Regions from separate parts of the Microbulbifer mixtoriginis genome, predicted to be linked through region 2. Evidence: predicted binding sites of a transcription regulator. Region 2 holds the regulator's gene; each other region holds the start of a gene.
The links. Region 2 encodes PhoB, which activates phosphate uptake and scavenging genes when phosphate is short. Its sites were predicted from a motif close to TGTCATAAANNTGTAACA; they were not measured.
Positions count from the first base shown of each region.

Region 1 (4,225 bases), 2.2 Mb from region 2:
GATTGCTACTTGGTTGATGGGGGGAGGCAGGGAAGAATTACTGGCGGCGATTTCCCAGGCCTGGGTAGATGGTAGCGCCCTGCGTGCCTACAGGCACTTCCCCAATACGGGTTCGCGTAAATCTTGGGCGGCAGGAGATGCCACGGCAAGGGGAGTTCGCCTGGCGGATATGGCCATGCGTGGTGAGATGGGTATACCAACCGTACTTACTGCGAAGCAGTGGGGCTTTTATGACGTGGCTTTCAGTAAAACCAATGCTGATCAGGTAATAAAACCGTTGGAGGAGCGGCAGTTCCGGTTTCCGCGTCGATTCGGCACCTATGTAATGGAGAATATCCTTTTCAAGATTTCCTTCCCGGCAGAATTCCATGGCCAGACAGCCTGTGAAGCCGCGATAGTTTTACATCCATTGGTGAGGGGTAGGGTGCAAGACATAGAGAGAATTGTCGTGACTACTCACGAATCTGCAATACGAATTATTAGTAAAACCGGTCCCCTCTACAATCCGGCGGACCGCGATCACTGCCTGCAATATATCGTGGCTGTGGCTCTTTTATTTGGGGATTTGCAGGCTAGTTTTTATGAGGATGAATTCCATCAGTCCCATCCGGAAATTGATGAGCTGCGCGGGAAAATTACCGTTGTTGAGGATGGCTGCTACTCGAAGGATTACCTTGATCCGGATAAGCGTTCAATTGCGAATGGTGTGCAGGTTTTTTTTAAGGGGGGCAAGGCAACAGAGAATGTAGTGGTGGAATACCCGCTCGGTCATCGTCGACGCCGTAAAGAGGGGATACCGCTTTTGTTGAAGAAATTCCATTCCAATCTGGCTGCACGTTTCCCTTCAGGCCAAGCAGAGAAAATATTAGCTTTATTTGCTGATCAACAACAGTTACAGGCAATGCCAGTACATCTTTTTATGGATAAGTTGGTTATTTGATGGACTGCCGTATTGCGGCTTTGGAACTTCCAATAAAAAAGGCGACCATAGGCCGCCTAATTCAAGCTCTCAAATCATACGACGGTCAAACAGCTCTTCCCAATTCGGATGATCGTCGTTAAAAGCGCTCTTAGAACTTGTATTCAGCACCGATACCGGCATAGCTGCGGTCGTAATCGCCATCAGCTGTTTCATCGGTGTAGAAGCCGAATACTTTAGCGGCGCTGTTGAACTTGTAGTCAACACCCAGGCTGTAAGTTTCGCCGTCTTCTTTCTTAATGTCAGACTGACCGTACTGTGCTTTCAGAGTCCACTGCTCGATTTTGTAAGCTACAGAGCTCATCCAGCCGTCAGCGTTTTCACCGTCAGCGTTTTCCTGGTCTTCAAACAGGGCACCAACCTGTACAGGGCCGATGTTGTACTGGGCTACAAAGCGCTGAACGTCAACGTCCTGGCCTTCAACGTCTTGGTCGAAAGCGTAGGCCATGTAAACGCCGTTGTTATCGTAAGCAATAGAAGTGGAGATGCCGTTATTGCGCTTGATTTCTTTGCCTAAGATGTCACTGCCATCATCATTTTGGCCAATGATCTCGTAACCAATTACCTCATCTTTATTGCTGATATAAGCAGCAGAAGCTTTGAAGCCCGCGAAAGACGGGGTAGTGTACTGCAGAGCGTCTTCTTCGCGGTTGTCGCTGCTGGTGATCAGGCTTTTAATATCGCCTTCCAGGTCGTTGAACAGGTCAACTTTCTTCTGGGCAACTTTCAACGGGGTGTCGAACTTACCCGCGATTACCTGACCGAAGCCGCCTTCCAGTCCAGCGTAGATATTGCGTTGAGAGAAAGTGTCATCAGCGTCGCCGTCCATATCTACTTCGTATTCCATACGGTAGATACCTTTGATGCCGTCGGTCAGGGCGATCTCACCCTTAACGCCCAGGCGGGAAGCGTTGCTTTGAACATCGGTTACAGAGCCGTCACCTTCGTCAGCAGACTGGAAGGTAACATTGGCTTTGCCGTAAAAGTCGAGGACATCGCCTTCTTCTTGGGCGTTGGCCAGAGTCGGGATCATGGCAACAATGGCCAGAGAGAGAGCGGTCTTATTCATAGTCGTCTCGCACAGTTTATGGTTGTGGGTTGAGGGGAAGCCTTCCGTTCAGTCTGTTGGTTGCCCCTCGATTTGGTGCGGATTCTGCGACCTGAATATTACAAACATGTTAAACATGGCATTTTTCTTAAAAAAATATGACCAGCGGGTGCCATGTATAGCAGTTAAGGCAGTCACTATGCGGCATGGCGCGCCGGTTATAGACATGTTTTGGTTCTATGGTGCCTGTTTTGTGTGCGGTGTCAAATTTTCTGATCTATTGCTATCACGGGGCTTCGGACAAGGATGAGAACCATAAACCCTGTACAAAAAAAGTGCAGGCTGGATGTGGATTGGGACCCTAAGACTACTCTGTGGCTATGGAGCCCTACGCTGGCCCTTTGGGTCTTCTCTCTATCAGTTGCTGCTATTGGTTTGTTGCCGTCTCTACCAGAAATAGGGGGAGTACTGTGGGTATCTATTATTGCCTTCCTATTGTTGGTTTCCCTCCCTCAAACACGCGCTCTCTGCCTATTACTTGTCATCTCGTTGCTCGGTGCTCTCTGGGCTTTATCGAGCAATAAAGCCGCGCTTGAGCAGCGTTTACCTGAATCGGCTCATGGCATTGATCAACGCCTAAGGGTTGAGGTTGTATCCCCCCCCGAGGTCAGGAGTAATCCAGCGTCACAGAGGGGCGCTACCCGGGATATACGCTTCCAGGCGAGAATACTGGAGGCGGGGCCGGGGGAAGTTCATTCAGGTAGCCTTCTTTATCTCACCTGGTACCGCGCAGATGTTGAGGTGCAAAAGCTGCTGCGAGGTAATAGCCACTGGGATTTGCCGGTGCGGTTAAAGCGTCCACGCGGTAGTGTAAATCCCCATACCTTTGACTATGAGGGCTGGCTCTTACGGCGGGGTGTTTATGCAACGGGGTATGTGCGCCCGCAAAATGGCGACCCACAGTGGTTGAGTCAGGGCATGGGGCTATCCGCCCTGCGAGATGCTTTTAGGCAGAAGCTTCAAAGGCTACCGATAAACCAAAGCGCCCTGGTTACAGCACTGTTACTAGGGGATCGCAGCGGCCTTTCCCGTGCCGACAGTGATTTGTTAAAGCAGACAGGGACGGCACACCTTTTGGCAATATCGGGCCTGCATGTGGGCATGGTGGCTGGGTTTTTACTGCTGTTGGGGCAGGTATTGGCGAGGGCTCTCGGGGTATTGATGGGGACCTGTCCCAGGTGGATTCCGATGTTGTTGGCGCTCATTGGCACTCTAACCTATACCTTGTTGGCTGGCGCTCCTCTCTCCGCCCAAAGGGCCCTGGTGATGACCTGGGTATTGCTGCTGGCTTGGCATTGGCGGCGACGGGTAGGCGCTGGCTTGGCTTTCTCTCTCGCTTTGGCATTAGTGCTATTTATCCAGCCATTGGCTTTCTTCGGAGCCGGGTTTTGGCTGTCATTCGCCGCTGTGGGTGCGCTTCTCTTGGGGTTTTCTGGACGTAGCTCTGTTAGGCAAGAGAGGACAACGGAGAACGGTGTGGAGGGAAGTGAGACGAGTGCTCATGTGGGGATGAAAAGGCACGTGGAAGCTTGGTTTTTACGCTGGTTCTCCACCTTTGTACAATTATTGCGCAGCCAATGGCTGGTGGCGCTGGGTTTGATTTTACCCTCGGTAGTGTATTTTTCTGGGTACAGCTCTGGCGGAATGCTGCTGAACCTGATGGCAATTCCCTGGCTTGGTTTGCTAATACTGCCGGCCTTGATGCTTGGCACCTTACTGTTAGGGACTGGCCTTGGAATCTGGTGCTTTAAATTTGCCGACTGGCAACTGACTCTTCTCATGGAAATGCTGAAGTATGCCCGGGATTTTGTTCCTACCTGGCAGCCTTTGATAACGCCTCAAAGCACAACCCTGCTTGTCTTATCCGCACTGGGCGCCCTGTTATTAATCTTACCCAGGGGGGTGCCGGGACGATATCTGGGCTGCTTGTTTCTGCTTCCTTTGCTCCAATCTATGCTGCCTGTTTCGACACCAGGTCGTCAGGGGCTTACTTTCACCGCTTTGGATGTTGGCCAGGGTCTGGCTCTCTCGGTCCGCTCCCAAGAAGCGCGCCTTGTCTTTGACACCGGACCTCTCTCGTCATCGGGTTGGAGTGCTGGAGGGGCCATTGTTGCTCCTTATTTGAGTGGAGTCGGGGT
Region 1 covers NZ_CP174285.1:1,285,541-1,289,765, reverse strand. The annotation lists gene ACJJI0_RS05660 (bifunctional 2-methylcitrate dehydratase/aconitate hydratase) at 1-940, shown strand, start outside; gene ACJJI0_RS05655 (porin) at 1,071-2,048, opposite strand; gene ACJJI0_RS05650 (DNA internalization-related competence protein ComEC/Rec2) at 2,334-4,225, shown strand, end outside.
Region 1: ACJJI0_RS05655 (porin) is a predicted target of PhoB. The motif match lies at 2,174-2,191, and genes of this name have one in related genera.

Region 2 (4,225 bases):
ACCTGCAAAAGTTTTCGCCAACAGGGCAAAAACTCCGTAGGGAGCAAACACCATCAACACCCCCACCATGCGCAGTACAACGCTATTGAGATCGTTGAAGAAAGCTGCAATGCGCTTCCCTGGCTCGCCGCAGCGGGAGATCGCATAGCCCATTAATAGAGCAAACACGATAATTTGCAGCATATTGCCCTCGGCCATGGCTGCGACCGGGTTGGTGGGAAAAATATTTACCAGCACTTCAGAAAGTGGGGGAGATTCTTTTGGTTGGAAAGAAGACGTTGCCGCAGCAGCAGCCTCGCTCACACCTACCCCAGGCTGGAAGATCAGTGCCATGCACAGGGCCAGGGTAATAGCGATAGCCGTTGTCAGCATATAGAGCAGCACAGTTTTACCCGCCAACGGACCGATCCGGCTTCCTTCAGACAGGGCACAGGCACCACTGATCAGAGAAACCAACACCAACGGCACCACCATCAGCTTCAGAGAGGCGATAAAAATTCGCCCAATAATGTCAAACAGGCCACCTGTCAGGTAGAGGTTGATTGCGTTGGTAACACCCTCACCGAGCAATTGGCTCATGTTCAGGATATTGATCAGGATTCCCAACCCAATACCCGCGATCATCCCCAGCAGAATTTTGGTCGTAAGCCCCATAACAAGCTTCTCTTTATAAATTCATTGTTTTCATTAAAGGGAGCACTATATCCATTGCCGCCCCGGTGAGCAAAAATCCAACGGGGTGGCGCCAGCCGCCAGTGGGCAGGGTACAATGCCCTTTTTACCGACTGCGGAGTTATCGTTGCACCAGTCTCCATTTGTACCTGCGGGCGATTGGCGGGGGCGGCCGTTTGAATCGGCACAGTCCCAACCACCTGAAAACCTGATGCCGTGGCTGGCATACACCGGTTCGCTCACCGCTGCACTGAAGCAACTGAGTGGAGGGGATTTCAGTGTGCGGGTACTCGGTCAGAGCTGGCAGCTACCCCGAGCGGAGGAATGCCGTGCGCTCAATTTAAATCGGCACAGCCGCGCCCTGGTGCGGGAGGTACTACTGATAGGGTGTGGCCAACCCTGGGTTTACGCACGCAGTGTCCTGCCCCTGCGCAGCCTGCAGGGCAAGTCCCGCAACTTACGCAGTCTCGACGACCGCCCTCTGGGGGAGCTGCTGTTCAGCGAACCAGGGATTCGCCGAGGCGAAATAGAATTCAACCAATTGCGGCGCAACCCCGACTTGCAGGCTCAAGGACTCTGCGACGGCGGCGACAGTGCCTGGGGGCGCCGCTCAATTTTTTGGCTGCGGGGCAAGCCCCTCTTGGTCGCAGAGGCTTTTTTATCGCAGTTCTGCCCCGATGGCCCACCTGCAGTCCCCGCAAACCAATAATCAAATACAGGGAGATTAGCCACCGTGATTAGCCAACAAATCGCCGCGCGCTGGCCCGCCGCAATGCCCTATTGGCAATTGGCGCGTATGGATAGACCCATTGGCTCCCTATTACTTTTGTGGCCCACTTGGGCCGCACTATGGCTTGCGGCGGGGGGCTGGCCAGGGCTGCACCTATTTGCAGTGTTCACTTTGGGCGTCATCCTGATGCGTGCGGCCGGCTGCGCGGTAAATGACTTCGCCGACCGAGAGATTGACGGCCATGTTAAGCGCACCGCCACGCGCCCCCTGGCCACCGGCAGCGTTACCCCCAAGGCGGCTCTGGGCCTCTTTGCCGGGCTCAGCTTCGCAGCTTTTCTGCTGGTGCTCACCACCAATCAGCTAACGATTTTATTGTCATTGCCAGCGCTGGCATTGGCCTTCTGCTACCCCTTTGCCAAGCGGCACACTCACCTGCCTCAAATCGTATTGGGTGCGGCCTTCAGTATGGGGATCCCCATGGCCTTCGCCGCAGTGACAGGCGAAGTCCCCCCCCAGGCCTGGCTTCTCTATGTCGCCAACCTCTTGTGGACCCTGTGTTATGACACTTTTTACGCCATGGTAGATCGGGATGACGACCTAAAAATTGGAGTTAAATCCACAGCAATTCTGTTCGGGGAAATGGACAGAGCCATGACTGCCACCCTGCAGCTTTTGGTTCTAATGGCACTGGTGTTGATCGGCCAGCGCTTCGGCCTCGGCGCCATTTACTACTTGGCAGTTACGGCTATAGCGGCGCTCTTCGCCTACCAGCAATGGCTGATCCGCAACCGCGATAGAGAGGCCTGCTTTAAGGCATTTATCCACAACAACTGGGTAGGGTTGGTGTTTTTTGCCGGAATATTCCTGCATTACCTCTTCAATTGATCCAGGTCTGGGAGTTCAGGCATAACCGTCATATATTTGTCATATAAATCCCGTTTAATCCTCGGCCATAACCGGGAACTTCTGACAACAGAGCGGGTATGGCAGCCAAATGCACAGTAAAACGATCCTGATTGTCGACGACGAAGCCCCTGTACGCGATATGCTGCGGGTGGCTTTAGAAATGGCAGACTACCGTTGCCTGGAGGCGGAAAACGCCCAAGAGGCCCACGCCTTAGTCATCGATGAAAAGCCAGACCTTATTCTTCTCGATTGGATGCTACCCGATGTATCCGGAGTAGAGCTGGCCCGCCGACTTAAGCGCGATGAGCTGACCACCGCGGTGCCCATCATCATGCTCACCGCCAAAGGCGAAGAAGACAATAAAATCAAAGGGTTAGAGACGGGCGCCGACGACTATATCACCAAGCCCTTCTCCCCCCGCGAGCTGGTGGCGCGCCTCAAGGCAGTACTGCGTCGCGCCGGCCCGGCCATCCCTGAAGACCCCCTCAGCGCCGGCGATCTGGTGCTGGACCCGCTGAGCCACAGGGTCACCATCAAAGGGCAACCGGTGGATATGGGGCCTACCGAATTTCGCCTGCTGACTTTCTTCCTCTCTCACCAGGAGCGCGCCTACACACGCACCCAGCTGCTGGATCACGTTTGGGGCGGTAATGTCTATGTGGAGGAGCGCACCGTCGACGTGCATATCCGTCGCCTTCGCAAAGCCCTGGCACTTGACGGTCACGACCGTTATATCCAGACAGTGCGTGGCACCGGCTATCGATTTTCTGTGCAAACTGCCGAAAAAGTGTGACAATCTGCAAAGATCGGCACTGACTCCCGCAGTAACCATTGGTCACTCCCACAGAGGACCGGGTTTCTAAGATGTATTAAGTGCGGGGGTGGACATCAGCCCTCCCGACAACTGCCAGGTAACACGGCAAGGCTATGTTGGATCGCAGTATTGGCGAATTTTCGCGCTTCTTAATTATTGCTCTGGGCTGCTTGACCCTCGGCTTCACCACGTCCGAGTGGTCGCTCACCCTGATTTTAGGGCTGGCAGCCTACCTTCTCTCAGTGCTGTGGCAGCAGCACCGCTTCAATCGTTGGCTGGCCAATGGCCGCCGCGGCCCCGCTCCCACTGCTTTTGGTATCTGGGGGGAAATCTATGACGACTTCTACCGTATGCAGCGCCGTCACCGCCGTGAGAAGCAAAAGCTGCATGTCATGTTACGCCGTGTTCAGGACAGCACCAGCGCCCTGCGCGAAGGCATTGTAGCTCTGGAAAATGGCGACCACCTGGCCTGGTGGAACCCCGCCGCCGGCGAGCTGCTCGGCCTGCAGTCCAGTGATCAGGGGCAGTCCCTGGTGAATTTTGTGCGCGACCCTGGCTTTGTCAGCTATATGCACAGCGAGGACAACAGCCCCCGCGAACCGCTGACCCTGCCAGCGCCGGGTAATGAAGCCCTGCACCTGCAACTGGAAGTGACCCGCTACGGCAAGGATGAAGCCCTAGTTATCGTTCGCGATATCACCCGCCTGCACAATCTCGAGCAGATGCGCCGCGATTTTGTCGCCAACGTTTCCCACGAGTTGCGCACTCCTCTCACCGTAATCGCCGGCTACCTGGAAACCCTACAGGGTAGCGATATGGCCCCCCCTGCCTGGCGGCGCCCGCTGGTCCAGATGGAGGAGCAGGCCGCACGTATGACCACCTTGGTCAACGACCTGCTTCTTCTGGCACGCCTGGAAACGTCAGAGCGAAAAACGGGTGACATCTCTGTAGATGTGCACGAGTTGATGGAGCGGGTTGCCCGTGAGGCGCGCAGCTTTAGCGGCGACCGTCACCAGGTCAGCGTAGCGTGCGAAGGGGATTGCAGTATCCGCGGCGATGCCAGCGAGCTACACAGCGCTTTCGCCAACTTGGCGCTCAATGCG
Region 2 covers NZ_CP174285.1:3,460,826-3,465,050, forward strand. The annotation lists gene ACJJI0_RS15035 (dicarboxylate/amino acid:cation symporter) at 1-654, opposite strand, end outside; gene ACJJI0_RS15040 (chorismate--pyruvate lyase family protein) at 770-1,381, shown strand; gene ubiA (4-hydroxybenzoate octaprenyltransferase) at 1,445-2,287, shown strand; gene phoB (phosphate regulon transcriptional regulator PhoB) at 2,397-3,101, shown strand; gene phoR (phosphate regulon sensor histidine kinase PhoR) at 3,236-4,225, shown strand, end outside.

Region 3 (4,225 bases), 1.3 Mb from region 2:
CTCGCAAGCGGCGAGCAGATTTCAGTGTCTGGACCAGAACAGGCATTCGCCCTAGTAGAGAGTGGTAGCATCAATGCTGAAAGTGTTGCCCGCTGGAGTGTTCAGCAACTGGCTAACTCCTTCCCTGCCAGTGTCGAGCAGCTCAAGCTATCTTTTGAAGACGAGCAAATTCAGGATGCCTTTTACCATTACAGCCACGGCCTGAAAAAACATCAGGGCAATTGCCAGCGTATTGCCCACGGCCACCGCTCTCGCATCCAAATTTTTGTTAATGAAAAGAGAGACAAATCGCTAGAGCAAAAGTGGTCTCAACGTTGGAAAGATATTTACCTGGGTACCCGTGAAGACCTGCGTGAAGAGAGTGGACATAGCCTGATCTTCGCCTACAGAGCCCAACAGGGAGATTTCACCTTGGAGTTGCCCGCAAGCGCCTGTGAAATTTTGGATTGCGATACCACTGTTGAGCAGCTGGCTCAATATATCGCCACGACTCTTGCCGAACAGTACCCCGGCAGTGAAGTCAGAGTGCGCGCCTATGAGGGGCTCGGCAAAGGAGCCATTGCCAGTGCTAAGCTCTAGCCTCTGTAAAAGCCACTAAAACTAACAATTCTCCATAGTCTCAAGAGACTTGATTTTGAATTTGATTCTTTTGCAAGAAGCGGACTTTATCAGCCCTGATGTCGTCCGCCTCTCTGGCCGTAGGCTAGAGCATATTGTCAATGTCCACCGGGCCGAGCCCGGTCAGCAACTGCGCGTAGGTCTGCTGGACGGAAATATCGGCTATGGGCAAATCACTACTCTCGCCGATCAGCAAGTAGAGCTCCGAGTGGAGCTAAGTAAAAACGCTCCACCACCTCCTCCCATCACCCTGATCCTGGCGCTGCCACGTCCCAAAATGCTGAAGCGCATTATCCAGCATGTCACCGCACTGGGAGTTAAAAAGCTGGTCTTGATCAATAGCTATCGGGTGGAAAAGTCTTATTGGCAAACCCCATGGCTAGAAGAGAAAAAGCTTTTTGAACAATGCCTGCTTGGGCTCGAGCAAGCCGTCGACACACAAATGCCAGAAATTCTATTGCGCAAACGCTTTAAACCTTTTGTGGAAGATGAGCTACCCGAGCTGTGTCAGGGCTCTCAAAAACTGGTTGCTCACCCGGTCGGTGGCACTGCTTGCCCAGTAGATATCGGAGAGGCCTGCACCCTGGCAATTGGTCCTGAAGGGGGGTTTATTGCCTACGAAGTTGAGAAGTTAAAAGAAGCTGGGTTTTACTCTGTACACCTGGGCCCACGAATTCTCCGAGTAGAAACAGCCCTACCAGTTCTGGTAAGCCGACTTTTCCCCTCCTGTTAAGTGTAAGTCCCGAGTCGTGATCACATGCCAATTTCACAGTGCATGTGATCCATACTTCTCATATTTATTTCACAAGCCATTAATATCGCTCTCCCCAAGCTTTCAAAAAGCTACGGCAATATGGTCTTGTTTACCGCAAATTGTCCTGGACTCAAATTTGAGACTTTTGCACGCTTCCTTCATGAATAATTCATCATTTTGTCACAATTAAGACATATTTTGCGGCCTCGTTTTACTTCCCTAGGCTCTGAAATCACATGTACCTTTTTCTTCAACGACTGTGCCGCTCATTAATACTATTAATACTGCTTGCTACTAACCTTCTAAGCCCTTTCGCCACCGCTGAACTTCCTCCTTTTCCTTCAGACAGCAATGGAAAGCTATTTAGCCTACACGGCTCCAATACTATTGGCGCACAACTGGCACCCAACTTGGTTCAAGACTATTTCACTGCGAAAGGAGCGAGTGACATTAGTGTCCAGCCACTAGACGCTCCCAACGAAGTCCGTATTCAGGCAAAAGTTGGCAACAATTCTGTATTTGTCGATATTGCTGCACATGGTTCCAGTACGGGCTTTACTGGGTTAAAACTGGCAAAGGCCGATATCGCCATGGCTTCGCGCCCAATCAAAGACGGTGAATTCACAGAGCTGAGCACACTGGGCGATATGCGCAGCCGCAATGCGGAGCATGTCATTGCCATAGATGGACTGGCCATAATAGTGCATCCACGCAACCCACTTCACCAACTGACCCTACAGCAAATAAGTGCTATTTTTTCTGGTCAAATCAAAGACTGGTCGGAACTCGGTAAAGGCAAAGGGCGAATTAACGTTTATGCCCGAGACGACCAATCAGGCACCTGGGATACCTTTAAAAGCTTGGTACTTGGCAAGCGTTACGCTCTCACCAGCCGGGCCAAGCGCTTCGAGTCCAACGATCAACTTTCCGACCGTGTTACCTCTGACCCGCGCGGAATCGGCTTTGTTGGGCTAGCATCCATCCGCCAGGCAAAGGCTGTAGCCGTTTCTGACCAAAATACTCTGCCGCAGGCTCCAGAGCACCTAACCATTGCTACGGAAGACTACCCACTGTCACGCCGCCTTTTCCTATACACTCCGATTTATTCCTCCAACTCTACAGCGAAAGAATTTCTGCGTTTTGTACAGAGTGAGCCGGGACAGGAACAGGTGAAATCCTCTGGATTCGTCGCGCAAACTCCCATCGGCTTTAAACTAGAGGATTCTCGGGAAGGACCAAGCGAATATTTGAAGCTTACCCGAAATGCTGAGCGACTCAGTATCAATTTCCGTTTCTCCGAGGGCAGTGCTTCCCTGGATAACAAGGCTCAGCAGGATATTGAAAGGCTGGCAAAGTACATGGAAAAGCCACAGAACCAAGGTCGAAAACTATTACTTGTCGGGTTTGGCGATGAGAAAGTCAGCCCTGAACGTTCGGTTATCCTATCCAAACTTCGCGCAGTTACCGTACGTTCAGCTCTGCGCGATTATAAAATTAGTACCGCGCCAGTGCAGGGTTTTGGTGCTTACCTCCCAATCGCCTCGAATAACTCCAGCGCAAAAATTAAAAATCGTCGAGTTGAAGTTTGGCTACTCTAGCCATTAAAGTCCGGCCAGAATCAGGGAAGAAGAAACGAATAAGGCTGGATAAATAGACATCTAAAGAGAGGCCACCGCGGTCTCCTTTTTTTACGACACAAATCATTGTATTTGTTGAGAAATGAAAAATAGTTAAGGAGTAAAATTATTTTTTTAGGGGGAGCGGAGCTATCGTTCAAGGGTAACGATAAATTAGCAATAAAAAAGCCGCGTTTAAACGCGGCTACAATGGTGGCACAAGCCACCAGGTCTCACAGAGAGGAACGCCAAAGAGCGCTCCGGGGAAAATTTCCCTTCAAAACAAGCGCGTTACCGCTTTCTTGTTCAAGGTGCGGCTGACGCAGCCGCATCCTATTAAGCTACGGCGCCTTCCGCCTCAGCTACTTTTTGCAAAGCCAGCTTCGGATCTACAAACTCATATCCCAGTACATCGGCAACTGCCTTGTAAGTCACCATACCGGCGTGAACATTCAGACCTTCCAGCAGGTTGGCATCATCCAGCAACGCCTGCTTAGCGCCTTTGTTTGCCAAGGCTACAGCGTAAGGCAGGGTAGCGTTGTTCAGAGCCATGGTGGAGGTGCGTGCTACACCACCGGGCATGTTGGCCACACAGTAGTGCACTACACCATCGACAACGTAAGTGGGCTCCTGGTGAGTGGTCGCTTTGGAGGTTTCGAAACAGCCACCTTGGTCGATAGCTACATCCACTACCACTGCACCCTTCTTCATACGGCTGATGATATCGCGGGTCAGCAGCTTGGGAGCTGCGGCGCCAGGAATCAGCACTGCACCTACGACCAGGTCTGCTTCCAGGGCGTGCTTTTCAATCGCATCATTCGTGGAGTACTCGGTGCGTACAGCACCACCAAAAATGTCATCCAGCTGACGCAGACGTGGCAGTGAACGGTCCAAGATAGTGACGTCAGCACCCATACCCAGCGCCATCTTGGCGGCATTGGTACCAACAACACCACCACCGATGATGAGCACTTTGGCAGGTGCAACACCGGGAACACCACCCAGCAGTACACCGAGGCCGCCCTGAGCTTTTTCCAAGTGATGCGCACCACACTGTACAGACATACGGCCGGCAACTTCGGACATGGGGGCCAGCAGAGGCAGGCCGCCAAAGCGGTCAGTCACAGTTTCATAGGCGATGCAGGTTGCACCAGATTTCACCAACAGCTCGGTTTGCTTGGGGTCTGGAGCAAGATGGAGGTAAGTGTAGAGAACCTGCCCTGGGCGCAGCATTTCG
Region 3 covers NZ_CP174285.1:2,198,612-2,202,836, forward strand. The annotation lists gene ACJJI0_RS09770 (6-carboxytetrahydropterin synthase) at 1-579, shown strand, start outside; gene ACJJI0_RS09775 (16S rRNA (uracil(1498)-N(3))-methyltransferase) at 635-1,351, shown strand; gene ACJJI0_RS09780 (substrate-binding domain-containing protein) at 1,609-2,970, shown strand; gene ald (alanine dehydrogenase) at 3,325-4,225, opposite strand, start outside.
Region 3: ACJJI0_RS09780 (substrate-binding domain-containing protein) is a predicted target of PhoB. The motif match lies at 1,408-1,425, and genes of this name have one in related genera.